DNA from 4 places in the Vibrio pelagius genome. Region 4 is predicted to be linked to each of the others. Evidence: predicted binding sites of a transcription regulator. Region 4 holds the regulator's gene; each other region holds the start of a gene.

Evidence for each region. The regulator CRP, encoded in region 4, controls carbon source genes, mostly activating them, when cyclic AMP is high. The targets are predictions, from matches to a motif close to TGTGANNNNNNTCACA.
Region 1: the regulator CRP is predicted to act here: its motif matches at 4,303-4,318, upstream of cdd (cytidine deaminase).
Region 2: the regulator CRP is predicted to act here: its motif matches at 4,166-4,181, upstream of vsple_RS11750 (CTP synthase).
Region 3: the regulator CRP is predicted to act here: its motif matches at 2,127-2,142, upstream of vsple_RS18815 (glycogen/starch/alpha-glucan phosphorylase).

Annotation. Positions count from the first base shown of each region.
Region 1 is NZ_AP025503.1:1,806,702-1,812,830, reverse strand. It holds gene vsple_RS07780 (RelA/SpoT domain-containing protein) at 1-654, opposite strand, end outside; gene vsple_RS07775 (thiopurine S-methyltransferase) at 936-1,589, shown strand; gene purT (formate-dependent phosphoribosylglycinamide formyltransferase) at 1,966-3,141, opposite strand; gene cdd (cytidine deaminase) at 3,311-4,198, opposite strand; gene vsple_RS07760 (LrgB family protein) at 4,515-5,192, opposite strand; gene vsple_RS07755 (CidA/LrgA family protein) at 5,194-5,565, opposite strand; gene sbcB (exodeoxyribonuclease I) at 5,646-6,129, opposite strand, start outside.
Region 2 is NZ_AP025503.1:2,689,212-2,695,340, forward strand. It holds gene ispD (2-C-methyl-D-erythritol 4-phosphate cytidylyltransferase) at 1-275, opposite strand, end outside; gene ftsB (cell division protein FtsB) at 275-556, opposite strand; gene eno (phosphopyruvate hydratase) at 1,065-2,363, opposite strand; gene vsple_RS11750 (CTP synthase) at 2,440-4,080, opposite strand; gene mazG (nucleoside triphosphate pyrophosphohydrolase) at 4,232-5,029, opposite strand; gene relA (GTP diphosphokinase) at 5,238-6,129, opposite strand, start outside.
Region 3 is NZ_AP025504.1:1,042,035-1,048,163, reverse strand. It holds gene vsple_RS18815 (glycogen/starch/alpha-glucan phosphorylase) at 1-1,989, opposite strand, end outside; gene malT (HTH-type transcriptional regulator MalT) at 2,557-5,265, shown strand; gene vsple_RS18805 (polyprenyl-phosphate transporter) at 5,805-6,129, shown strand, end outside.
Region 4 is NZ_AP025503.1:2,872,774-2,878,902, reverse strand. It holds gene vsple_RS12830 (aspartate aminotransferase family protein) at 1-409, shown strand, start outside; gene astA (arginine N-succinyltransferase) at 519-1,538, shown strand; gene astD (succinylglutamate-semialdehyde dehydrogenase) at 1,571-3,028, shown strand; gene vsple_RS12815 (DUF1338 domain-containing protein) at 3,236-4,027, shown strand; gene crp (cAMP-activated global transcriptional regulator CRP) at 4,191-4,823, opposite strand; gene vsple_RS12805 (phosphoribulokinase) at 5,065-5,934, opposite strand; gene vsple_RS12800 (YheU family protein) at 6,012-6,129, opposite strand, start outside.

The sequences.
Region 1 (6,129 bases), 1.1 Mb from region 4:
TGCCATTGCATTACGCTCAATACCTTGGATGATTTCGTACAGCTCATGTTCTGGACCACTTTTCACATCAGCGATCGCTTTAAGGTGAAGCTGGACTTCTGCAATGATATTCGTTTTAGGTAAGCGAACCAACAAGTTAAGGTCACGGTAACCCGAGTCTGCAGGAGACTTAAACTTGTTTTTTACTTTAACAACATCGGCCTCTCTGCTGACCGCTTCATACACTTCCACTAAGCTCTCTACATCATTAGCGATAATAGTCGCACGAGCAAGATCAGTGATTCGGGTAACGTCGCCGTCAAGCTCTAATGCAATCTTTTCTTGTGCACGAGCTTGCGATTTTACGCCCGTAAACAGCGCTTCGGAGTTAGTGAGTAGAGCAGTACTTTTACAGATGGTTTCTAGCTCTGCTTGAGCTTGGTGTGATTTGCTGTAAAGCACGTCGAAGTCGGTGTAGGGTTGAGTTGGCTTTGAGTCAAAGGCTTTGATGCCGTACAGACCGCTTAGGCTGTGACGGAATACTTTTGATGACACTTGGTTTTGTGCTGGTGTGCGAGTTGGTTCTGCTGAGTTAGTTGATACAGTTGCTGCGAATGCAGGCGCGCGGCTCAATACAAGAAGCATTAGTGCCGTGGTACGGAGAAATACACTCATTCAAACTCCAATATACTAGGTTACAAAACGGTGAAACTAAAAGGGGTAACCAGTAACGCTAAGAGCAAATTATTGTTCAAATAGCAGTGTCTCTAAATACGATATGGGGCCGTTTGAACAGAAACCAACCTTAACGTTTTTTCGTGCCTTAATATGTGAACATATAGACAAATTAAACCAATGTGAGTTCCACATTTTCAAGAACTTTGACGCCTGCCAAGGTTGCTCTTACCTGTCTATCCTGTACCCTTGCATTATTGAATCAACAAGATGAACGAAAGATGAATAATCCTGAATTTTGGCACAATAAATGGGCCGCAAACCAAATTGGTTTCCACCTAGAAGATGTGAATCCGCTGCTGATTGAGTTTTGGAAGCACACTGAACCGAGCCACGAGAAGAGCGTTTTTGTTCCATTATGTGGTAAGAGCGAAGATTTGGTTTGGTTGGCGTCTAAGCATCAAGACGTTCAGGGTGTTGAGCTAAGCCAAATCGCAGTTCGTGCATTTTTCTCGGAACATTTTTATACGCCGATGGTGACGCAGATTAATGGTCAACATGAGTTGTACCAGTTTGATGAACTCAGTATCTACACTGGTGATTACTTCACAGCGCCGATTCAAGCGGTTGATACAATTTACGACCGTGCTTCTTTAGTGGCACTGCCTGAAGAGATGCGAGTACAGTATGTGGCTAGGCTGAAGCAGTTACTAAAACCGGGTGGTAAGATCTTATTGGTGACTCTGGATTACGATCAAGAAGAGATGAGTGGGCCTCCATTCAGCGTACCTAGAGATGAAGTAGAGCAGCTATTCTCTGGATACAAGATTACACAGTTAAATCAAGATATTGCTGATGACGATCATCCTAAGATCGCCAAGAAAGGTTTATCTCGCTTTTCCGAAGAGGTCTACTTGATTGAGTGTCAGGCTTAATAAAACCTGCATACAATTTAGCAACGACAAAGACGGGCATTGAGGCCCGTCTTTGGTTTTCTTCCGCTGGAGAGTACGCGAACAAATGTCACCGATAAAGGTTACAGGCTCTAGGGCGCGTTGATCTTTCGAGCTGGTTTTTGCAGCGAGTTGCTGGGTATTTATACAAGGCAGAGGCTTTGATGTGTAGCTAGCCTACATGAGAAGCCGATAACGCAGTAGAAATGACCAGCAAACGCTGCCCGAAGGGTTCGGCTAAAAGCGTTTTACTCTTTGTTGAGGGAGATTTGCTTAGAATGACTAGGCTACTTCTCCCTCGCCGCGATTAAAACGCTTTTATCTCGAACAAAATTTAACCACGAAAGGTCAACACGCCCTAGTAGATAACTTTAATCTTAGAAGCGGTTTCTACGGCGTCTTCAATCGCTGACTCAACACTATCACGGCGAGTAAGGGCGACACCTAAGCGGCGGCGGCCATTGATGTCTGGCTTACCAAATAATCGAACCTGAGTTTGAGGAGCATTTAATGCGTTTTCCAAACCTTCGAAACGAATATTTGTCGACGTACCCTGACCAAGAACAACGGCAGACGCACAAGGGCCGTACTGAGTGATATTCTTGATTGGCATGCCTGTAAATGCGCGGACGTGCAGAGCAAACTCAGAGGAGTCCTGAGACAGCAATGTAACTAGGCCGGTATCGTGTGGACGAGGTGAGACCTCATTGAAGATCACGTGATCACCTCTGACGAACAGTTCTACACCAAAGATGCCGTATCCACCTAGAGCGTCAACCACTTTACCTGCGGTGTATTGCGCAGCCTTAAGTGCATTGTCAGACATCACCTGTGGTTGCCATGACTCGCGATAGTCTCCGTCTTCTTGTCGGTGGCCGATTGGCGCACAGAAATGAATACCGTCCACCGCTCGAACTGTCAGCAAGGTGATTTCGTAATCAAAGTCGATAAAGCCCTCTACGATGACTCGTCCAGCGCCAGTACGACCTCCTTCTTGAGCGTAGTCCCACGCTTTTTGGATATCGCCTTCACTCTTGATAACACTTTGACCTTTGCCAGAAGAACTCATTACGGGTTTGACGACACAAGGGATACCGACAAATTCTACCGCGGCAGAGAAATCTTCAAAACTATCGGCGAAGCGATAAGGTGAAGTCATTAGTTCCAGCTCTTCTGCTGCGAGGCGACGAATCCCTTCACGGTTCATTGTCAGCTTGGTCGCATTTGCAGTAGGAACAACGTTTAAGCCTTTTTCTTCTAATTCAACCAGTTTGCTGGTCGCGATGGCTTCAATTTCAGGTACTACGTAATCCGGCTTTTCTAGCTTAATGATAGCTTCAAGCGCATCGCCATCCAGCATGTCTAGGACATGACTACGATGAGCAACTTGCATTGCAGGGGCATCTGGGTAGCGATCACAAGCGATCACTTCTAAACCTAAACGTTGACACTCAATAGCAACTTCTTTGCCTAGCTCTCCAGAGCCCAATAGAAGTACACGAGTAGCATTGTCACGAGTGGCGGTACCAAACATAGTTATTCCTTCCGAACATGTTGAACGAGTATTTGAGAACGGGGAGATCATACTCATTCCAACCTCAAAAGCAAACGTTTGCGTGATGGTTTTAGTGAATTTTAAGCATAAAAAAAGCAGCCGACTAAAAGAGGGCTGCTTATGTAAATCGCATGTTAACTTAATGCAGTTATATTGCTAAGTAAGTGACTGGGATATCTGGGTTAATTGCTTCTAGCGTTGATTGAGTCTCTGCCAAGTGACTGATGTTGCCTTGTGCGTTTTCAACCAGAGCTGCACTCTCGATTTGGTCGAAGTTATTACCTGCCAGCATCACTTGAATCATCGCTACTTGAAGTGGAGGCAAGCTCGGGTTAAATGCCGCGTTTTCTGCGTATGCACCTGAGAAGATCTCACCAGACGCAAGTTGAAGTGAAACACCGCTTAGGTTTTTGGTGTAAGGGGCATGGCTGCGGTTCATGGCTTCTAGAGCTTTAACAACAATAGGTGTTGTCTCTTCAGTCGTGTACTTGTGGTCAAGTTCTGTCATCAGGCCTTCGGTGATACCAAGATCAGAAGGGCCGAAAGAGTCGGGCAGATAATCTTGGAGTGAACGCTCTTCACGTTCTGGTAACTGGATTTTCAACTCATTAGCCGTAGTCAATTCGTTCATAAATTGACGACAGTGACCACAAGGGCTGTAGTTGATGGTGATATCAGAAAGTCCTTTTTCACCTTTCATCCAAGCGTGACTGATTGCCGCTTGTTCTGCGTGTACCGTTTGACCTAGCTGTGCACCTGCAATTTCCATGTTTGCACCGAAGTAGATGTGACCAGATAGGCCGCGCACTACTGCGCCAACGTAGAAATCAGAAAGTGGTGCGTAAGAGAACGCAGCTGCGATTGGCAGTAAAGCTAGACGAACTTCTTTGTCAGAAAGACCGCTTGCATCCAGCAAGCTTTGAAACTGCTCTTTAGAGATGGTGGCGTCAAAGTTGTCTGCTAATACGATGTCACTTAAAAGTGCTTTCAATGAAGCTGGAGCACTTTCCAGCGCCAGGGTAATACGACTGTTCATGTTGAATCCTTAATTGACCTTAGGCTTTAAGTTTATGCAATACCCAGAAACTTTCTGTGATCAAAGTCACTAATGTATGCTGCTTGTTACATTGTGTTGCACAATTAGAGTGAGGTCACAAATGAAATCGTTTGCAGCCAGCAAAGTGTAATTAAAGTCACAAATTGACGGGTGCATCACATTGCATGAATAAATAGTTTAGCTGAAAAAAAGAGCGCATTTCCTAAAGATTTGTTGGAAAAGCGCTCTGATTTTGTTCGGGAATTAGCAATGACATAGATTGACTATCAGCGACTTCAAGTTAAGTATTTTGCTATTAGGAGTATATCCATAGCACCAATGAGAACATTGAAGGGGCTAATATCGAGGTGATAACACCGCACAGAACTAATGCCAGAGAGCTAAATGCTGCATCTCGTGGATCTTTCTCGGCGCTAGTCGCTGTACCTAATGCGTGTGATACGGTTCCCATCGTAAGTCCACGAGCGATAGGGCTCTTAATACCGATCAGGTTGTAGATTGGATAGGCGAAAATTGCCCCGAAAAGTCCAACCAAAAGCACTAAGATCGCGGCTATGGCAGCTTCACCACCAAGATGACTAGACACTTCCATTGCGATAGGAGTCGTCACCGATTTACCGAGTAAACTGGCAATTAAGCCAAGGTCTGCATGAAAAGCTGCAGCGATTAATACGGCGCTTAGCATCGACATCACGCTACCTAGCAAACTCGCAAAGGTGATAATGCGCCAGTTAGCTCTTATCTGTGGGAGTTGTTCATACAGTGGGTAAGCGAGCGCAACAACGGCTGGTTGGAGCATGTAGGTAATCCAAGTGTTGTCTGCGTAATACTCTTCGAATGGGATTCGCCAATAGGTGAGTACAGGAATAATGATCGCTAAGCTAATCAATAGAGGGTTACATAATGGCGAGTTTACTTTTTGACTTACCCAACGAGCAAAAAGAAACACAACAATAGTCAAAAGAATCCACATATTATTTCCCCTTCGCAATCACTCGGTCTAGGAACCAAGACAGAGAAACAAGAACGATCAGTGTGCCACCAACCGCACTGGCTAAAATAGGAAGGGCGTTGGCAATGAGCATGTCGAAGTGTTCCATTAGGCCAACACTGATAGGCACAAACAGTAAGATCATGAAACGGATGATCAGGCTAGCACCAGGTTGAACCCAATGAGATGGAATAATTCCGATCACCATCGCGAAGAAAAGCAGCAGCATCCCAAAGATACTTCCGGGAATTGCAGTATCGAGAAGGCTTTGAATGGCATTGCCTGCTGTCAGTGCACCGATGATCAATGTAAAAGAGATCATTAGATACACGAGTTGGATCAATCTTTCTTTCAAAGGGGGTCTCTTTCTGAGTTAATGGATAACGGCTAACGAGTAGCCGTTATTTAAGGCTTTAGAATGACGACACTTTTAATTTAACTCGCTAATTTCTCAACGTATTGATATACCGCTTTGAGTATCGCCATCTTCTTTTCGTCGTTTTCATGCTCATGAGCAAGATTCTCAAGGTTGAGCATGTACTCTTCAAGTCGACTTTCGTAAAACTCACGACAGTGATTAGCCCATTTTTGCTGTTCTGATTCATCTAACGTCCAAGGGTAGTGACGCGCTTTGTAACGGAACAGAAGGGGTTCTATACGTTCGTCGGCAAAGCTGATGTCGAGTGCTGCAAGGTTGTTTGGTTCGGTTTGGCGAATAATATCCATTGCGGCTTTATCTGACGGAGAGAAGAAACCATCGTAAAGCTGAGTATCAACATCGTCGTCTTTCTCGTATTCGCGCTCAACAGAGTAAAGACCAATCAGTTTTTCGCGAATCTCTGGGTGTTCACGAAGAATCGCTAAGTTTGCGAGACATTGCTGACGATCAATGCCAATGGTTTCAGCATTTTCGGCTGTT
Region 2 (6,129 bases), 180 kb from region 4:
GCAGACAGAACCGAGTCGGCTCGCTCATTACCACCTTTAACACGCACAACATCTGGGTGTTGGCTCAAGCTCAATTCAGGGAAATATGGGTCACTTTCACTGACGGCTACCACGACCTTACTCACTTGAGGGTGAGAGAGCAGCTTGTTAACGGTGTGTTCCAGGATGGTGATCGCGTGAATCGTCAGATACTGTTTCGGGCGATCGGCCTTCATTCTACTGCCGACACCCGCCGCAGGTACAACCGCAACAATACCCTGTTTATTCGTCGGCATTAGTGCGACTCCTCACCAATCATGCGATAAAACGTTTCCCCTTCCTTCACCATACCGAGTTCATGTCGAGCACGCTCTTCGATGGCATCTAACCCTTGACGAAGGTCGTCGATTTCCGCAAACATTTCTGCATTGCGAATGTGAAGCTTCTCGTTCACTTGCCTTTGAACGTCGATTTCATTGTTCACTGTGTAGTAGTCCGAAATACCATTTTTACCGAGCCACAACGTGTGTTGCAGCCAGCCAAGTAAGATCAGCAAGACAAGAGCAAAGATTCGCATAACACCTTTCGCTGGTTAGAAAAGAAGGAACTAGAATAAGGCACATATATACCATAATGCGCTTATTGGTGCGAGATATGTGGTGTAAGGGAATCTATAAGTAGAAGATTTATCGGACAGAATCGTTATTGGTAACAAAGAGGTTCTCGATTCGTTCACCTATCACTCTCGTGACTCCCAAGAATGAGGGACGACCGAGTTGGGAATCCATTGAAATGATCATTGGGTGAGATTCCCTACTCCTTCTTTCGTCAGTCTAGGGAAAGACGAATTTTAGGCAAAAAAATGCCCCGCTATTGCGAGGCATTCAAAGCTTAGACTAACAATTCCTTTGGTTTATAAAACCAGAGAGATTATTGACCCTTAACTTCTTTAAGGCCGCTTTCGTTGTAAAAAGGAGGAGCTTTAGAACCTAGAGCTTCTTCTCGCTATTTTCTACAAACATAAAAAAACGCCCTACCGAAGTAGAGCGTTTCAAAAGCTTTAAGCTAACAATTCAATGTATGAATTATTGACCTTTAACTTCTTTAAGACCGTTGTAAGGAGCTTTAGAACCTAGAGCTTCTTCGATACGGATTAATTGGTTGTACTTAGCAACACGGTCAGAACGGCTCATAGAACCAGTCTTGATTTGACCTGCAGCAGTACCTACCGCTAGGTCAGCGATAGTTGCGTCTTCAGTTTCGCCAGAACGGTGAGAGATTACTGCTGTGTAACCTGCGTCTTTAGCCATCTTGATTGCAGCTAGAGTCTCAGTTAGAGAACCGATTTGGTTGAACTTGATAAGGATAGAGTTAGCTACGCCTTTCTCGATACCTTCAGCAAGGATCTTAGTGTTAGTAACGAATAGATCGTCACCTACTAGTTGAAGCTTGTCACCTAGTAGTTCAGTTTGGTGCTTGAAGCCATCCCAGTCAGACTCGTCTAGACCGTCTTCGATAGAAACGATTGGGAATTGGTTAGCTAGCTCAGCTAGGTAGTGGTTGAACTCTTCAGAAGAGAAAGTCTTACCTTCGCCTTTCATGTTGTAGATACCAGCTTCTTTGTCGAAGAACTCAGATGCAGCACAGTCCATAGCTAGAGTCACGTCTTTACCTAGTTCGTAACCAGCAGCTGCAACAGCTTCTGCGATTACTTCTAGAGCTTCAGCGTTAGACTTAAGGTTAGGAGCAAAACCACCTTCGTCACCAACTGCAGTGCTGTAGCCTTTAGACTTAAGAACTTTAGCTAGGTTGTGGAATACTTCAGCACCGATACGTAGACCTTCTTTAAGAGTCTTAGCGCCAACTGGTTGGATCATGAACTCTTGGATGTCAACGTTGTTATCTGCGTGCTCACCACCGTTGATGATGTTCATCATTGGTAGAGGCATAGAGAACTGACCAGCAGTACCGTTTAGCTCAGCGATGTGCTCGTATAGAGGCATGCCTTTAGCCGCTGCAGCAGCTTTAGCGTTCGCTAGAGAAACAGCTAGGATTGCGTTAGCACCGAACTTAGATTTGTTTTCAGTACCGTCTAGCTCGATCATTACTGCGTCGATTGCAGCTTGGTCTTTAGCATCTTTACCAGTTAGAGCTGTAGCGATTTCGCCGTTTACAGCTTCAACAGCTTTAAGAACACCTTTACCTAGGAAACGTGCTTTGTCGCCGTCACGTAGCTCAAGAGCTTCGCGAGAACCCGTTGATGCGCCAGATGGAGCAGCAGCCATACCTACGAAACCGCCTTCTAGGTGTACTTCAGCTTCTACAGTTGGGTTACCACGTGAATCGATGATTTCACGACCTAGAACTTTAACGATCTTAGACATTGAATGTTTCCTTCTCGTTGAATATATAATGTCAAATTAAAGGCAGCAGCACTGCAAACGCTACTGCCGGTATCCTTTACTTCTCTAATTCGTCACGCTGGTGTTGACCAGCTGCTTTAACGAAGCCTTCGAATAGTGGGTGACCATCGCGAGGCGTAGAAGTGAACTCTGGGTGGAACTGAGCTGCAACAAACCACGGGTGGTTTGGAATCTCGATAACTTCTACCAGCTTCTTGTCCGCAGACAGACCCGATACTTTTAGGCCCGCTTTTTCAATTTGTGGACGAAGGTTGTTGTTCACTTCGTAACGGTGACGGTGGCGTTCATGGATCGTCGCGCTACCGTATAGTTCACGAGCTTTCGTACCTTTCTCAAGGTGACACAGCTGTGAACCTAGACGCATAGTACCACCTAGGTCAGATTTTTCAGTACGTTCTTCAACATTACCTTCACCATCTACCCACTCAGTGATTAGACCCACTACTGGGTACTTCGTGTCTTTGCTAAATTCTGAAGAGTGTGCACCTTCCATGCCCGCAACGTTACGTGCGTATTCGATAAGTGCCACTTGCATACCAAGACAGATACCTAGGTAAGGTACTTTGTTCTCACGAGCGTATTTCGCTGCGAAAATCTTACCTTCAACACCGCGGTCACCAAAGCCACCAGGTACTAGGATTGCGTCTAGGCCGTGAAGTGCTTCTTCACCTTTGCTCTCTACGTCTTGAGAATCAACGTACTTGATCTTAACGCTTAGACGATTCTTCAGACCCGCGTGCTTAAGTGCTTCGTTCACTGACTTGTATGCGTCTGGTAATTCAATGTATTTACCAACCATACCGATGGTTACTTCACCAGTTGGGTTCGCTTCTTCATAGATTACCTGTTCCCATTCTGATAGGTCTGCTTCTGGAGCGTTGATACCAAAACGAGTACACACTAGGTCATCAAGACCTTGTGATTTAATGAGTTGAGGGATCTTGTAGATTGAGTCTACATCCTTCATTGAGATTACTGCTTTCTCTTGAACGTTACAGAAAAGTGCAATCTTCTTACGTTCGTTCGCAGGGATCATGCGATCAGAACGACAAACTAGGATATCTGGCTGGATACCGATAGACAGTAGCTCTTTTACAGAGTGCTGAGTCGGTTTAGTTTTCACTTCACCAGCAGCCGCTAGGTAAGGAACTAATGTTAGGTGCATGAACATTGCACGCTCACGGCCTAGTTCTACTGCTAGCTGACGAATCGCTTCCATGAATGGTAGAGACTCGATATCACCAACCGTACCACCAACTTCAACGATCGCAACGTCGTGGCCTTCTGCACCAGCGATTACACGGTCTTTGATAGAGTTAGTGATGTGAGGGATTACTTGGATAGTTGCACCTAGGTAATCACCGCGACGCTCTTTCGCTAGAACGTCTGAGTAAACACGACCCGCTGTGAAGTTGTTACGCTTAGTCATCTTGGTGCGAATGAATCGCTCGTAGTGACCAAGGTCAAGGTCAGTTTCAGCGCCATCTTCCGTAACGAACACCTCACCGTGTTGAGTTGGGCTCATAGTGCCCGGATCAACGTTGATGTAAGGGTCAAGCTTCATCATAGTCACTTTAAGACCACGAGCTTCTAAAATAGCTGCAAGCGATGCCGCTGCAATACCTTTACCTAGAGAGGATACAACCCCGCCAGTAACAAAAATGTAATTTGTCGTCATGTTTAACCTGAAATTGGTTGAATGAGGGAAAATGGATTTCTTCTGGACGGGATGAAAATATACCAGAAGCCCCTTATCGCCACAACGTGAAATCTATCACACTGCTATTTTTTATTTTTTGCTTCAAATCAAATCAGCACCAAAGCTTTGTTTAACTTTTCTCCGCCAACTTAACCTCATCCCACATAGAATCGAGCTCTGAGAGGGAGAAATCGTTCAAAGTTTTGCCTTTTTGACGAACTTTTCCTTCTACACCTTTAAAGCGACGCTCAAACTTTACATTCGCTTTGCTCAATGCCGATTCTGGGTTTTTCCCTAGATGCCTGACTAGATTCACGGTCGTAAACAGTAAGTCACCCAATTCTTCTTCAACTAAATCCTCGTTTGGCGTGACTTGCAGTGCCTCTTCAAGCACCTCGTCGACCTCTTCTCGTACCTTATCGACAACAGGGCCAATGGATTCCCAATCAAAACCGTATTTTGCTACCTGCTTTTGCACCTTTGTGGCACGCAAAAGTGCAGGTAGAGAGTTTGGTATTGAGTCTAGAATACTTTCCTGAGTTTTGCCTGCTTGAACTTTTTCTTTGGCTTTTTCTGCCTCCCAGTTGGCATTGATGGCCTCTTCATCATCAAACTCAACATCAGAAAACACATGTGGATGACGACGAGTGAGCTTTTCATTCACACCGTCAACCACATCGGCAAACTCGAACAACCCTTGCTCTTTCGCGAGCTGGCTGTAAAAAATCACCTGAAACAGTAGATCGCCCAACTCTTCTTGCAAATTCGACCAGTCTTTATTGTGGATTGCGTCCACCACTTCATATGTTTCTTCGATAGTATACGGGACAATTGTTTCAAAATTTTGTTTTAGATCCCAAGGGCAGCCACCTTCTGGGTCGCGCAGCTTCGCCATAATTTGTTCTAATTGTTCAATCGGGTGGCTCATGGTGCTTTCCTATTATTCTGTTTGATTGTTTTAATCTAATTCTTTTCTTAAAACTAAAAAAGGTGAGCAGTTAAAACCACTCACCTTTCTATTTATCCGTCATCCCCAAAAGTGAAGAATGAGCGAGTTGGGGATCTCAAACCGCTTGGCGAGATTCCCTATCACGTTCGCTCCTCACTGTAGGGAATGACGAGGATGATACCAAGTATCAACCCAACCTTTTGACTGACATAACATCTTTAATCTGCTCGACACGACTGGTCACGCGGCTGAGGATTTCAATGTTGGTCACCTCTAGGTCAAAGTCCATCACTGATAGCTGACGCTTATAATCGGTGCGGCTTTTCATGGTCGTTACACTGATCTTCTCATTGGCAAACAACGAGGTGATGTCTTTCAATAATCCACTACGCTCTAACGCTTCAACACGCAGAGTTAGGATATAAGAACCAACAAAGCCATTACCCCAAACCGTATCTATAATACGCTCTGGTGCGTGGATTTTTAGTTCGCTCAGCTGTTCACAGTCGCTACGGTGAACCGAGATACCACGACCTTGTGTGATGTAACCTTTGATGCTGTCACCTGGAATTGGTTGGCAACAGCGTGCAAGATGCGTCATTAGATTATCGACACCTTCCACGACAACGGCATCTTTCTTTGGGCGACTCTGCTGAGCTGGCTTATGTTCTGACTCTAGTAGCTTCTCTAGCGCCTTCTGATCTTCCTCTTCTGCCGTTGGCTTATTCACCAATGCGTTGATGTGGTTGATCACTTGGTTGATACGCAAATCACCGCTACCGATACCCGCATACAGCTCGTCTGGCGTATTCACGTTGAAACGCTTCAGGGCATATTGATCTGCATCTTTGAGTGTCGCGCCAATTTTATGCAGCTCAGCCTCTAGGATGTCACGACCTGCTTCAAGGTTTTTCTCACGACTTTGCGCACGGAACCAAGCATTAATTTTAGCGCGAGCGCGCCCAGAGTGAACGAAACCTGTGGCTGGGTTTAACCAATCACGTGAAGGGTTTGGCTCTTTCTGAGTAATGATTTCAACCTGATCCCCCATAGAGAGTTTATGAGTAAATGGAACGATA
Region 3 (6,129 bases), on a different replicon from region 4:
CATGTTACCCGTGCCCGATGCTTCTTTACCCGCTAGCGAGATTTGTTGAGAAACGTCTGCTGCTGGGATGATGATTTCAGCCATGCTTACACGGTAATCAGGGATGAATACCACTTTCAGTTTGTTGCCAATGCGTGGATCGTTGTTGATCTTCTCAGCAATCTTGTTCACCGCGAAGATGATCTCTTTCGCTAGGTGGTAACCCGGAGCTGCTTTCGCTGCGAAGAAACAAACGCGAGGCTCACACTCGAAACCAGGTTCGTTCAGGATACGGTGGTATAAAGATAGAATGTGTAGCAAGTCTAGGTGCTGACGCTTGTACTCGTGCAGACGCTTGATTTGTACGTCGAAGATAGCGTTAGTATCTAGCTCGATACCCATGTTCTCTTGGACCCAATCAGCAAGACGCTGTTTGTTTTCTTTCTTAACAGCCATGAACTCTTTTTGGAATTTAGCGTCTGTCGCGTACTTAGCAATACCTTCTAGCTGCTCAAGTTTCGCCGGCCACTCAGAACCAATCTTATCTGTGATTAGCGCAGATAGACCTGGGTTACAGAACTTCAACCAACGACGTGGCGTAATACCGTTCGTTACGTTAGTCAGTTTGCCTGGGAAGATCTCGTTGAATTCAGGGAATAGGTCTTTCTTAACTAGCTGTGAGTGAAGCGCTGCTACACCGTTTACTTTGTAAGAGCCAATCACACATAGGTTTGCCATGCGAACCATGCGGTGGAAACCTTCTTGGATGATAGACAGCTTAGCTTGCTTCTCACCATCGCCAGGCCACATTTTACGAACGTCTTGTAGGAAGCGGTGGTTGATTTCAAAAATGATTTCCATGTGACGTGGAAGTAGGCGCTGGATTAGCGACTCAGACCAAGTCTCAAGAGCTTCAGGAAGTAGTGTGTGGTTCGTGTATGCGAACGTGTTTGCACTGATATCCCAAGCGGTATCCCAATCTAGGCCTTTCTCATCGATTAGGATGCGCATTAGCTCTGGGATAGCGATTGTTGGGTGCGTGTCGTTCAGCTGAATAGTCTCTTGCTTAGGCAGATCCGCTAGAGCAAAACCTGCTGCTTCGTGGCGACGTAGGATATCGCGAACAGACGCTGCAGAGTGGAAGTACTGCTGCATTAGACGAAGAGTCTTACCTTTTTCGTGGTTGTCGTTCGGGTATAGAACTTTAGTGATGTTGCCAGCATCGATTAGCGCGTGTTGTGCTTCGAAGTAGTCACCGTTGTTGAAGCTTGCTAGTGAGAATGGCGCAATAGCCTGACATTCCCAAAGACGCAGTGGGTAAACAGTATCTGACTCGTAACCAACGATTGGTAGATCCCAAGGCATTGCTTTAACAGACATGCCTGGAACCCATTTACGAACTTGTTTCCCGTTCTCTTCAACCACTTCAACGTGACCGTAGAAACCGATCTCTTGTGCCAGTTCTGGGCGAGCAATCTCCCAAGGGTAACCTTCAACGCCACGCCATGCATCTGGCGCTTCTTTTTGGCGACCGTCTTCGAAAGACTGCTTAAATAGGCCGTATTCGTAGTGTAAGCCGTAACCGACTGTTGGGAATTCTTGAGCTGCACACGAATCCATGAAACATGCTGCTAAACGACCTAGACCACCATTACCTAGTGATGGGTCACGCTCTTCTTCTAGAAGATCCGTCAGGTTTTGACCTAGTTCTTCCATTGCGTGAGTGATTTGCTCATAAAGGCCCATGCTGATCAGGTTGTTACCTGTTAGACGACCAATGAGGAACTCTAGAGATAGGTAGTTAACGCTCTTGGCGTTTTTAATCTTCTCATCATTTTCAGTAGCAAGCAGATCGAATGTTGTCAGTTCTGCTAGAGCACGTCCCATTGCTAGGTACCATGCGCGGCTGTCCGCTGTTTCTACTGTTGTTGCGTAGGTTGCAGACAGATGTTTCTTAACACTTTCTTGGAACGACACTTTATCAAAAGTTTTTTGCTGAGTTGCTTTCATTTCAGAAATCTCGCTTTTATTTTTTCTAATTCATCTGTGACATATCGTGCATGGTCACAATTAACTAAACATCATCCCGGTCTAACGGCTGACTAGGAGTAGATGAAAGGGCGTAGGGGGCGTACTGACGTTGGGTTAGTGATCTAAATCTCATGTTCAGCTCCAGAATAAAAAATAGGAGTGATTATGATCACAAGCCCCCGTTCCATAACTTAACTTTGAATGATGAAATTTTTGTTTACCTATTTTCACTTTCTTGCGAGTTCTGATATTTGGATCACGAAATATTTTTCTTATTCTCACCTTTTACATAAATTCACGTGTAGAACTGAGCAATATCACGATCGCAAACCACATCATTTGGTGATTAATGTCACATTTATAGGGCGTAGCTGAGTCAAAACATGCCACAGTGCAAGATTTCTGAGGCTGATCATGGTCTGTGCCATTTTTCTTCACGTAACATAGCCTCAGAATTAATTCATAACGGCTTTTGTTCTGATGGTCGGTTATACACAATCGACTCTCCTTATAGAGATAAGAGCTACGGAATAGGTAACCTTCGACATGTGGATCCCGTCTAAACTGACTCGCCCGGGGCGATTACACAACGCAATCTTAAGACCACGCGTATTAGATCTGCTGCAAAATGCCGACTGCTATAAGCTTGTATTATTCCGCTCCCCTGCAGGCTACGGAAAAACGACGATGGCCGCTCAATGGTTGGTGGATAAACCTAACGTCGGGTGGTACAGCATTGACGATAGCGACAATGACGCTTTCCGTTTCATCAACTATCTGCTGCAATCTCTCAATAAAGCGACACAAAACGCCTGCCCTAACGCGCAAAAATTAGCGGAAAAACGTCAGTTCTCATCACTGCACTCTCTATTGAGTGAAGTGTTCGCTGAAATGGCGAACTTTCATCATGAGTGCTTCCTTGTACTCGACGATTACCACCTTGTTAACAATGACGATGTGCATGAAGCGATGCGTTTCTTCTTGAAACATATGCCAGACAACCTAACGCTTGTTGTCACGAGTCGCGGGACACCACCACTTGGCACAGCAAACTTACGCGTACGTGACCTGATGATAGAGTTAGGTAACGACTCGTTGGCATTTGATACAGAAGAGACGACCCGCTTCTTTAATCAACGCGTTACGGATGGCGTTGATGACATCACAGCGGGCAGCATCTGTGCCTATGTAGAAGGTTGGCCTTCCGCACTGCAGTTGATAGCTCTACAAGCACAGCATCAAAAGCGTACACTTGCTCAATCGGCAGAATCGGTTTCTCACTTTAATCACGCCCACCTCTGGGATTACTTAGTAGAAGAAGTCTTTGACTTGCTGGACAAAGAGACTCGTCACTTCTTAATGCAGTGCTCTGTGTTAGATCACTTTAATGATGAGTTGGTGTGTGCACTCACTCAACGTGAAGACGCACTAGGAATGATTGAGTCTCTCAACCGGTTTGGACTGTTTATCTACCCATTAGAGGGTGAGAAAAACTGGTACCGTTTCCACAATCTATTCGCTGAGTTTTTAGCTCACGAACGTCAAGCGCGCATCCCTCAGCAAGAAGCAGAGCTGCACAATGCAGCCGCCCAAGCGTGGCTAAAGCAGAACACGCCTCACCAAGCTCTTCGCCATGCGCAAAGAGCCAACAATGCTGAGTTAATTGTCCAGATCTTAGGTACTCACGGCTGGCAGATGTTTAACCAAGGGGAACTCTCTTCATTAGAGATGGCGATCAAACAGCTAACGCCAGATCAGCTTTACAGTGACCCAAAACTGTCGATGCTGCGTGCTTGGTTAGCGCAGAGCCAACACCGCTATGACCAAGTAGGCACACTGTTAGAAGAGGCAGAGTCTCAATATCAGGCCCGTAATATTGAGCTTGATACCCAGCAGCAAGGTCAGTACAACGCACTCCGAGCCCAAGTTGCCATTAACAGCAACGAACCTGAAAAGGCACTCGAGCTAGCAGAATTGGCACTAAGCCAACTCAATACTACCGTCTACCGCAGCCGTATCGTTGCCACTTCGGTTGTAGGTGAAGTTAACCATGTAATGGGCAACTTAAGCCGCGCATTGCCTATGATGCAACAAACCGAGAAATTGGCACGCCAATATCAGGTATACCATCAAGCACTGTGGGCGATTTTGCAACAGAGCGAAATCCTGATAGCACAGGGGTACGTTCAAGCGGCTTTCGAACTTCAAGACAGTGCCTTTAAGCTTATCGAAGAGCATCAACTACAATACGTACCACTTCATGAATTCCTGTTGCGCGTGCGTGCTCAGATCTGTTGGTGTTGGAACCGCTTAGACGAAGCGGAAGAGTGCTGCTACAAAGGATTAGATATTCTTGGTCACCACTCGCCAAGCAAGCACCTGCACAGCTACTCTATGCTAGCTCGGATTGCACTGAGCCGTGGTGAAATTGATAAAGCGGCCAAATTTATCGACCAGATTCAGCACCTTCTGCGCCAATCCACTTATCATGTAGATTGGACAGCGAACGCCTCTCTTTCACTTCTACTGTTCTGGCAGGTGAAAGGAGATAAAGATTCGATTCAAGATTGGTTGAACGTAGCAGTTCGCCCTGAGTCAGCGAGTAACCACTTCTGCCAACTCCAGTGGCGTAACATCGTACGCGCGCACATCATGTTGGAGCAGTTTGAAGAAGCTGAAGAAGCCCTGCTATTTTTGAAGAGTGAGGCAAAACGCTCTAATCTAGTGACAGACACCAACCGCAACTTGATTGTTGAAGCGGTACTGCGAATCAAAACCAACGATGAAGAGAGTGCGCGCATTCTACTTGAAGAAGCGCTACACATGACCAACCAAACCGGTATGGTCGGCAACTTCCTTGTTGATGGTTCAACGATTGGACACATTCTTGATAAGCTGAGTAATAAACCTGGCCTAGGCGATCTAGAACGCCACCGTGCGCAACAGATCATGAAGGACATCTCAACCACCCAGCGCAGCCGCTCTGTACACTTCGATGAAGACTTTGTCGAGAACTTGGTCAACCACCCTAATATTCCTGAGCTTGTGCGTACTAGCCCACTCACGCAACGCGAATGGCAAGTACTGGGGCTAATCTACTCAGGCTTTAGTAACGAGCAGATCGCACAAGAGCTGGATGTGGCAGGGACAACCATCAAGACCCACATTCGTAACTTGTACCAGAAGTTAAATATCGCCAACCGTAAAGAAGCGATCAGTACCGCTGAGAACTTATTGCAGTTAATGGGATACTAAAGAGATTCGAGAAAAAAGAACAGCTAGTCGCTAATGGTGACTGGCTTTTTTTTGCTTATAAAACAGACGACACCAACTTGCAGACAAAAAAATAGCCAACCGCAATATTGGCGATTGGCTCTATATATGTGTGAACAAGAATTAGGTCCACTAACAACGTCAGTTGGCTAGGTGACCCTCGGCTTAAGAAGGGTCAATCTAATTAAAGCAGGATGCGTGCCAACTTTAAAAGCGCAGATTTTTGGGGAGAACATCGCAAAAAAACCTCCCTAAGCAATACTAAAATTGCAAAACGCAATTGCATTATGCAAATAAAACGCAATATAAATAAGAAATCAATTTCATTTCAACAAAAGATAAATCAAACTGAAGTGCAGCGTCAGGTTGATAAATTTGCTTCCTGACATGAATTTAATGAGACAGCCTATCCAGATTCTGTGAACAAAAAATTAAAGTGATCTCCCCTGAATGCATATTCATACTTTTTTTACACCAAAGTTTGTATACTGCTCCAAACCATTATTAACTCTTAAAGACAAATGAACTACTTAAGTACTTTTTTTAAAGGCATGGCGATGGGTGCAGCCGATGTTGTGCCTGGTGTGTCGGGTGGCACGATTGCTTTTATTACTGGCATTTATGACACGCTGCTAGAAAGCATTCGTCGAATCAACCCCAGTGTTTTAGGCATCTGGAAACGTGAAGGCTTCAAAGCAGCATTCGACCACATTAATGGCTTTTTCTTAATTGCTCTATTTGGTGGTGTATTCACCAGTATCGCTACCTTAGCAAAACTGATCTCTTGGTTATTGGTCGCGCACCCTGTACCGTTATGGTCTTTCTTCTTCGGTCTAATATTGGTAT
Region 4 (6,129 bases):
TAACGAGCTAGCACCACACCTAAAAGTGGGCACTCATGGTTCAACTTACGGCGGTAACCCACTGGCATGTGCGGTTGCAGAAGCGGTTGTTGATGTTGTTAGTCAACCTGAAACTCTAGAAGGCGTGAAGGTACGTGAAGCTCTATTCCGTGAAGGCTTAGAGAAGATTAATGAAAAATATCAAATCTTTAGTGAAGTTCGTGGTAAAGGCTTGCTACTTGGTGCGGCTCTGAATGACGAATGGCAAGGCCGTGCGCGTGACGTACTAGTTGCTGCGGGCAAAGAAGGTCTTATGGTGTTGGTTGCCGGTGCAAACGTTGTTCGTTTCACACCTTCACTTGTGATCACTAAAGAAGAAATTGAAGAGGGCTTAGCAAAACTAGATAAAGCAATTGCTTCGCTAGTATAAGCCTCAAGCGGCGTCATAGGAATGATCGCCACAAGAGCGATCTCATGACGCACAGCTCAAGGCCCAAGCTTAATGTTTTGGGCCTGTTTTGCATCTGGAGGGAATAATGATGCTTGTTGTACGCCCAATTAAATTATCTGATTACGATGCGCTACACACCTGTGCGGTCGAGTCAGGACATGGATTTACATCTCTTCCGGTTAACGAAGAACTGTTAACCAATCGAATTACACACTCTGAATATAGCTTTGCCAAAGAAAACGTAACTGAGCCGGGTGACGAAGGTTACCTAATGGTTGGTTTTGACGTTGAAACGGGTGAAGTTGCTGGCACGACGGGCATTGAAGCCTCGATTGGCTGGGATGTGCCTTTCTACTCATACCACATCAGTAAAGTGGTGCACTCTTCTCAGCGACTTAAAGTAAATAACGTCGTTAAGCTACTGACTTTTGGTAACAACTACACAGGTTGCAGTGAGATTTGTACGCTGTTCTTGCGCCCTGATTACCGTAAAGGATTAAACGGTCGCCTAATGTCTAAGTGTCGCTTCCTACTTATGGCAGAACACCCAGAGCGATTCTCAAAAACCATTTTTGCTGAAATGCGTGGTGTATCTGATGATGAGGGTAATTCACCATTCTGGAAGTGGCTTCAAGAGCACTTTTTCTCAATCGACTTTACGTTGGCGGACTATTTAACGGGTATTGGTAAGAAAGGCTTTATTGCTGACCTGATGCCTAAGCTGCCAATCTACATCAACTTATTGAGCCAAGAAGCGCAAGACGTAATTGGTCAAGTGCATGAGAAAACACGCCCAGCATTGAAACTGCTTGAGCGTGAAGGCTTTACTAACCGCGGTTACGTCGACATCTTCGATGCAGGCCCAACGGTTGAGTGTGATTTGCGTAATATCGAATCGGTGCGCCATTCAATTCGTGCTCTGGTGGAAATCAGTGAGCATGCAAGCTCTCAAGATTACCTGATTGGTAACACCTCATTTGAAAACTTCCGAGCGGTTGCGGCCAAAGGTGCTTATGACCAAGCTAGCGGTAAAGTGATCCTTGCGCCGAAGGTGGCCGAGGCGTTGGAAGTTAAAGAAGGCGATTTTGTTCGTATGTTGGCTCAATAGAGCTCGATGGTTAGTCAAAGAAGGATAGAAGTATGACTCAGTGGATTGCAGGGCAATGGGTAGCCGGTCAAGGCGAAGCGATGACATCAGTTAGCCCATACGACAACCAAGTAGTGTGGAAGGGCGACAGTGCAACACCTGCTCAAGTTGAATCAGCGGTAGCTGCGGCGCGCGAAGCATTTCTAACTTGGAAGAAACTTAGCTTTGCTGAGCGTGAAGCGATTGTGCTTAAGTTTGCGGAAAAAGTGAAAGAGAACAGCGAAGAGATCGCACAAATTATCGCTAAAGAAACGGGTAAACCAATCTGGGAAACTCGCACTGAAGCGGGTGCGATGGCCGGTAAGATTGCTATCTCAATTCGTGCATATCACGACCGTACTGGTGAATCATCACGTGAAGCGGCGGGTAACCAGATCGTTCTGCGTCATCGCCCTCTAGGTGTCATGGCGGTATTTGGGCCTTACAACTTCCCGGGGCACCTACCTAATGGTCATATCGTTCCTGCATTGCTATCGGGTAATACGATTGTATTCAAACCATCGGAGCAGACACCGTGGACAGGTGAGTTCGCGATGAAGCTTTGGCAAGAAGCTGGCCTACCTGCAGGTGTCATTAACCTTGTTCAAGGTGCTAAAGAGACAGGTATTGCGCTAGCGGATGCGAAAGGCATAGATGGCGTGCTATTTACGGGCAGCGCTAACACAGGTCACATACTGCACCGTCAGTTTGCGGGTCAACCGGGTAAAATGCTGGCACTAGAGATGGGGGGTAACAACCCTATGGTGATCAGTGAACACTTTGGTGACGTTGATGCTACGGTATACACCATTATCCAATCCGCCTTTATCAGTGCGGGTCAACGTTGTACTTGTGCACGTCGTCTGTATGTTCCTGTGGGTGAGAAAGGTGATCAACTGCTCGATAGCCTAGTGGCAGCAACCAAAAAGATTCGTGTAGACCAACCGTTCGCTGAGCCTGCTCCTTTCATGGGGCCACAAATCTCAGAAGCGGCGGCTAAGTTCATTCTAGATGCGCAAGCAAACCTGCAATCTTTAGGTGGCGTAAGCCTAGTAGAAGCGAAAGCTGGTGAAGCTGCATTCGTCACTCCGGGCATCATCGATGCAACTAACATTGCAGAGCTGCCAGACGAAGAGTACTTCGGCCCACTACTACAAGTGATTCGTTACAACTCATTAGAGCAAGCGGTTGAATTGGCGAACGACACCCGTTTTGGTTTGTCTGCAGGCCTTGTATCAACAGACGACTCTGAGTGGGAGTACTTCGTTGATCATATCCGTGCAGGTATTGTTAACCGTAACCGTCAGCTAACAGGCGCAAGTGGTGACGCACCATTTGGTGGCCCAGGTGCTTCAGGCAACCTACGCCCGAGTGCTTACTACGCAGCGGATTACTGTGCATACCCAATGGCATCGATGGAAGGCCGTGAAACGCAGCTTCCAGCGACTTTCAGCCCTGGTATCGAGCTGTAGCAACAACGGCCACCTACAACAAAAATCACAATTGGAGGTAGGGAAGTTTGACCTCCTTTGGATTACTCGCTGGGCGTCTGACCTAGCGAGATATAACAATAAAATAAGTATGTCACAAGCTGATGGCTGCTGACTTTGTCTCGCAGCCACACTCTTTCTAATCCAACTCTCTAGCTTGAGCTTGCTAGAACCCGACAAGGAGTCACCATGACACCCGATCTACTGTTCAAATCCCTCTGGGATGACTACATCGAACGCCTCTGCCCATCTGCTGAGAAGGTACATCAGCTGTTGAAAGAAGAGGAAGACCTTATCAATGATCACATCGCGTTGCGTACGTTTAATGTTGCGCCTTTGGGGATCGAGACGCTGGCTAAACCTTTCTTAGCACTTGGTTACAAAGCGTGTGGTGACTACCTGTTTGAAAGCAAGAAACTCGTGGCTAAGCACTTTGAACACCCAGATCCAACCCAACCCAAAGTGTTCATTAGTGAGCTGAAAGTGGAAGAGTGTTCTGCAGAGCTACAAGCGATCGTGGCTAAGTTGGTTGCGCAAGTGGATGCAAGCAAGCTAGAGGGGCAGGATTTCCTATATGGCGGTCGTCTGTGGGACTTGGATTTCCAAGATTACAAACAACTGGCGACAGAGAGCGAATACGCGTCTTGGTTAGCCGCGCATGGTTATGGTGCTAACCACTTTACCGTGAGTGTGAACCAGTTAAATGCGTTCTCTGAGGTGCAAGCCGTGAATGATCACCTGAGTGAGTCTGGCTTTACAATCAACAGTGTTGGCGGCCAAGTGAAAGGCTCTCCAGAGGTGCTGTTAGAGCAGTCATCAACAATGGCAGATAAAGTGAAGGTAGAGTTCTCTGAGGGGACTGAATTGGTGCCTGGTGGCTTCTATGAGTTTGCTAAGCGCTACCCAATGGCGAATGGCGATCTCTACACCGGTTTTGTTGCAGCATCGGCTGACAAAATCTTTGAGAGCACTAACGGTTAAAGAAAGATACGTTAGCCATAGAGATGCGGTACGTTTCGCTTCGGGACAGTTTCCACATAGGACTCTGTGAGTTCTTTTCGTATCTCGTATCTCGTATCTCAATAAAGAAAAAGCCACCAAATTCGCATTTGGTGGCTTTTGAATTTTTATCGGTTAATCGAGATTAACGCGTACCGTAAACAACGATAGTTTTACCGTGAGCAGAAATTAGGTTTTGCTCTTCTAGCATCTTCAAGATACGACCTACTGTCTCGCGCGAACAGCCAACAATCTGACCGATCTCTTGACGAGTGATCTTGATTTGCATGCCATCTGGGTGAGTCATCGCATCAGGTTGTTTCGCTAGGTTTAGTAGCGTTTGTGCAATACGGCCAGTAACGTCAAGGAACGCTAAGTCACCAACTTTTTGGCTGGTAACTTGTAGACGGCTTGCCATTTGAGCAGAAAGACGCATCAGGATGTCTGGGTTCACTTGGATAAGTTGACGGAATTTCTTGAAAGAAATCTCCGCAACTTCACAAGGAGATTTTGCACGAACCCATGCAGTACGCTCTTGGTCTTCTTCGAATAGGCCAAGCTCGCCGATAAAGTCGCCTTGGTTTAGGTAAGAAAGAATCATCTCCTTACCTTCTTCGTCTTTGATAAGAACTGCCACAGAACCTTTCACGATGTAGTACAGGGTCTCTGCCTTTTCACCAGCGTGAATCAGAGTACTCTTTGAAGGGTACTTATGAATATGACAGTGTGAAAGGAACCACTCTAATGTTGGATCGGTTTGAGGTTTACCTAGAACCATAATATCTCACTTCCTCTGCAGGGTATGCTTGCCGCTTTCCATATTTTAGCTAAGCCTGAATTTGACTTCTTAGGATAAGAGCACTTGTTCTGTGCTGCAAGCTATCTTGTGTTTCGGTTAAGAATAGTATCCTTTTTCAGTCACTATTTCTTGATTTTAATCGTGACCTAGCTACGATTTTTTACGCAAAATTGTGCACATGATCACGGTATGAAAAGTAATCAACCAGAACGCCATTCCGTTAGCCGATTTTTCCCGTTTCAATGAGCTGTTGTAAGATTGGTCTTACAATGAGCTCCATAGCAAAGCTCATTTTCCCGCCAGGCACAACGAGTGTATTGTGACGAGACATAAATGAGCCATCAATCATAGCGAGCAGGTACGGGAAGTCGACGTTTTTGATACCACGCAGACGAATAACAACGAAACTTTCGTCAAGACTAGGGATGCCTTTTGCGTTAAGTGGGTTGGAAGTATCAACAGTCGGTACTCGCTGAAAATTGATATGGGTACGCGAAAACTGTGGAGTGATGTAGTTGAGATAGTCGTCCATTGAACGAACAATGGAATCCATCACCGCTTCACGTGAGTGCCCGCGATCACGTGTATCTCGGACGAATTTTTGAATCCACTCTAGGTTAACGATGGGCACCATGCCAATCAGCAGGTCAACGTGTTGCGATACATTGACATCACCATCGACAACCCCACCATGTAGGCCTTCGTAAAACATCACATCAGAGTTTTCTGGGATCTCTTGCCAAGGAGTAAAAGTGCCTGGCATTTGATTGTAAGGTACTGCTTCGTCAAAGGTGTGTAGGTAGCGTCTAACTTGTCCTGTACCTTCGTTACCGTATTTGCGGAAAAACTCTTCTAATGCGCCGAAATCGTTGGCTTGCGGACCGAAGTAGCTGATGTGTTTCCCTTGCTCACGCGCTTTGCGGATCTCGACGTCCATCTCTGGTCGAGTGAAGCGGTGAAAACTATCCCCTTCAACCCAAGCAGCCTTCACGTCCATCATATTGAACATTTTTCGGAAGGCTTCTGAGGTAGTGGTGGTACCGGCTCCTGAAGAACCCGTAACCGCAATAATTGGATGTTTAGCGGACATGACAACCCTTGTCGTTAGAATAACTTACTTGTTAGCAATCGTTTTCCACTATAACACGGCTATTTTTTTATGGCAGCCTAGAAGCGTTTTGTGAGTTGGATATCGACGGTTTCGTGCAGTTCAGAAAAAACAATACTCGCTTCCCCAGATTGCAATTGCTGTTTTACTTGGTCGATTTTGGATTGCAGTGAGATC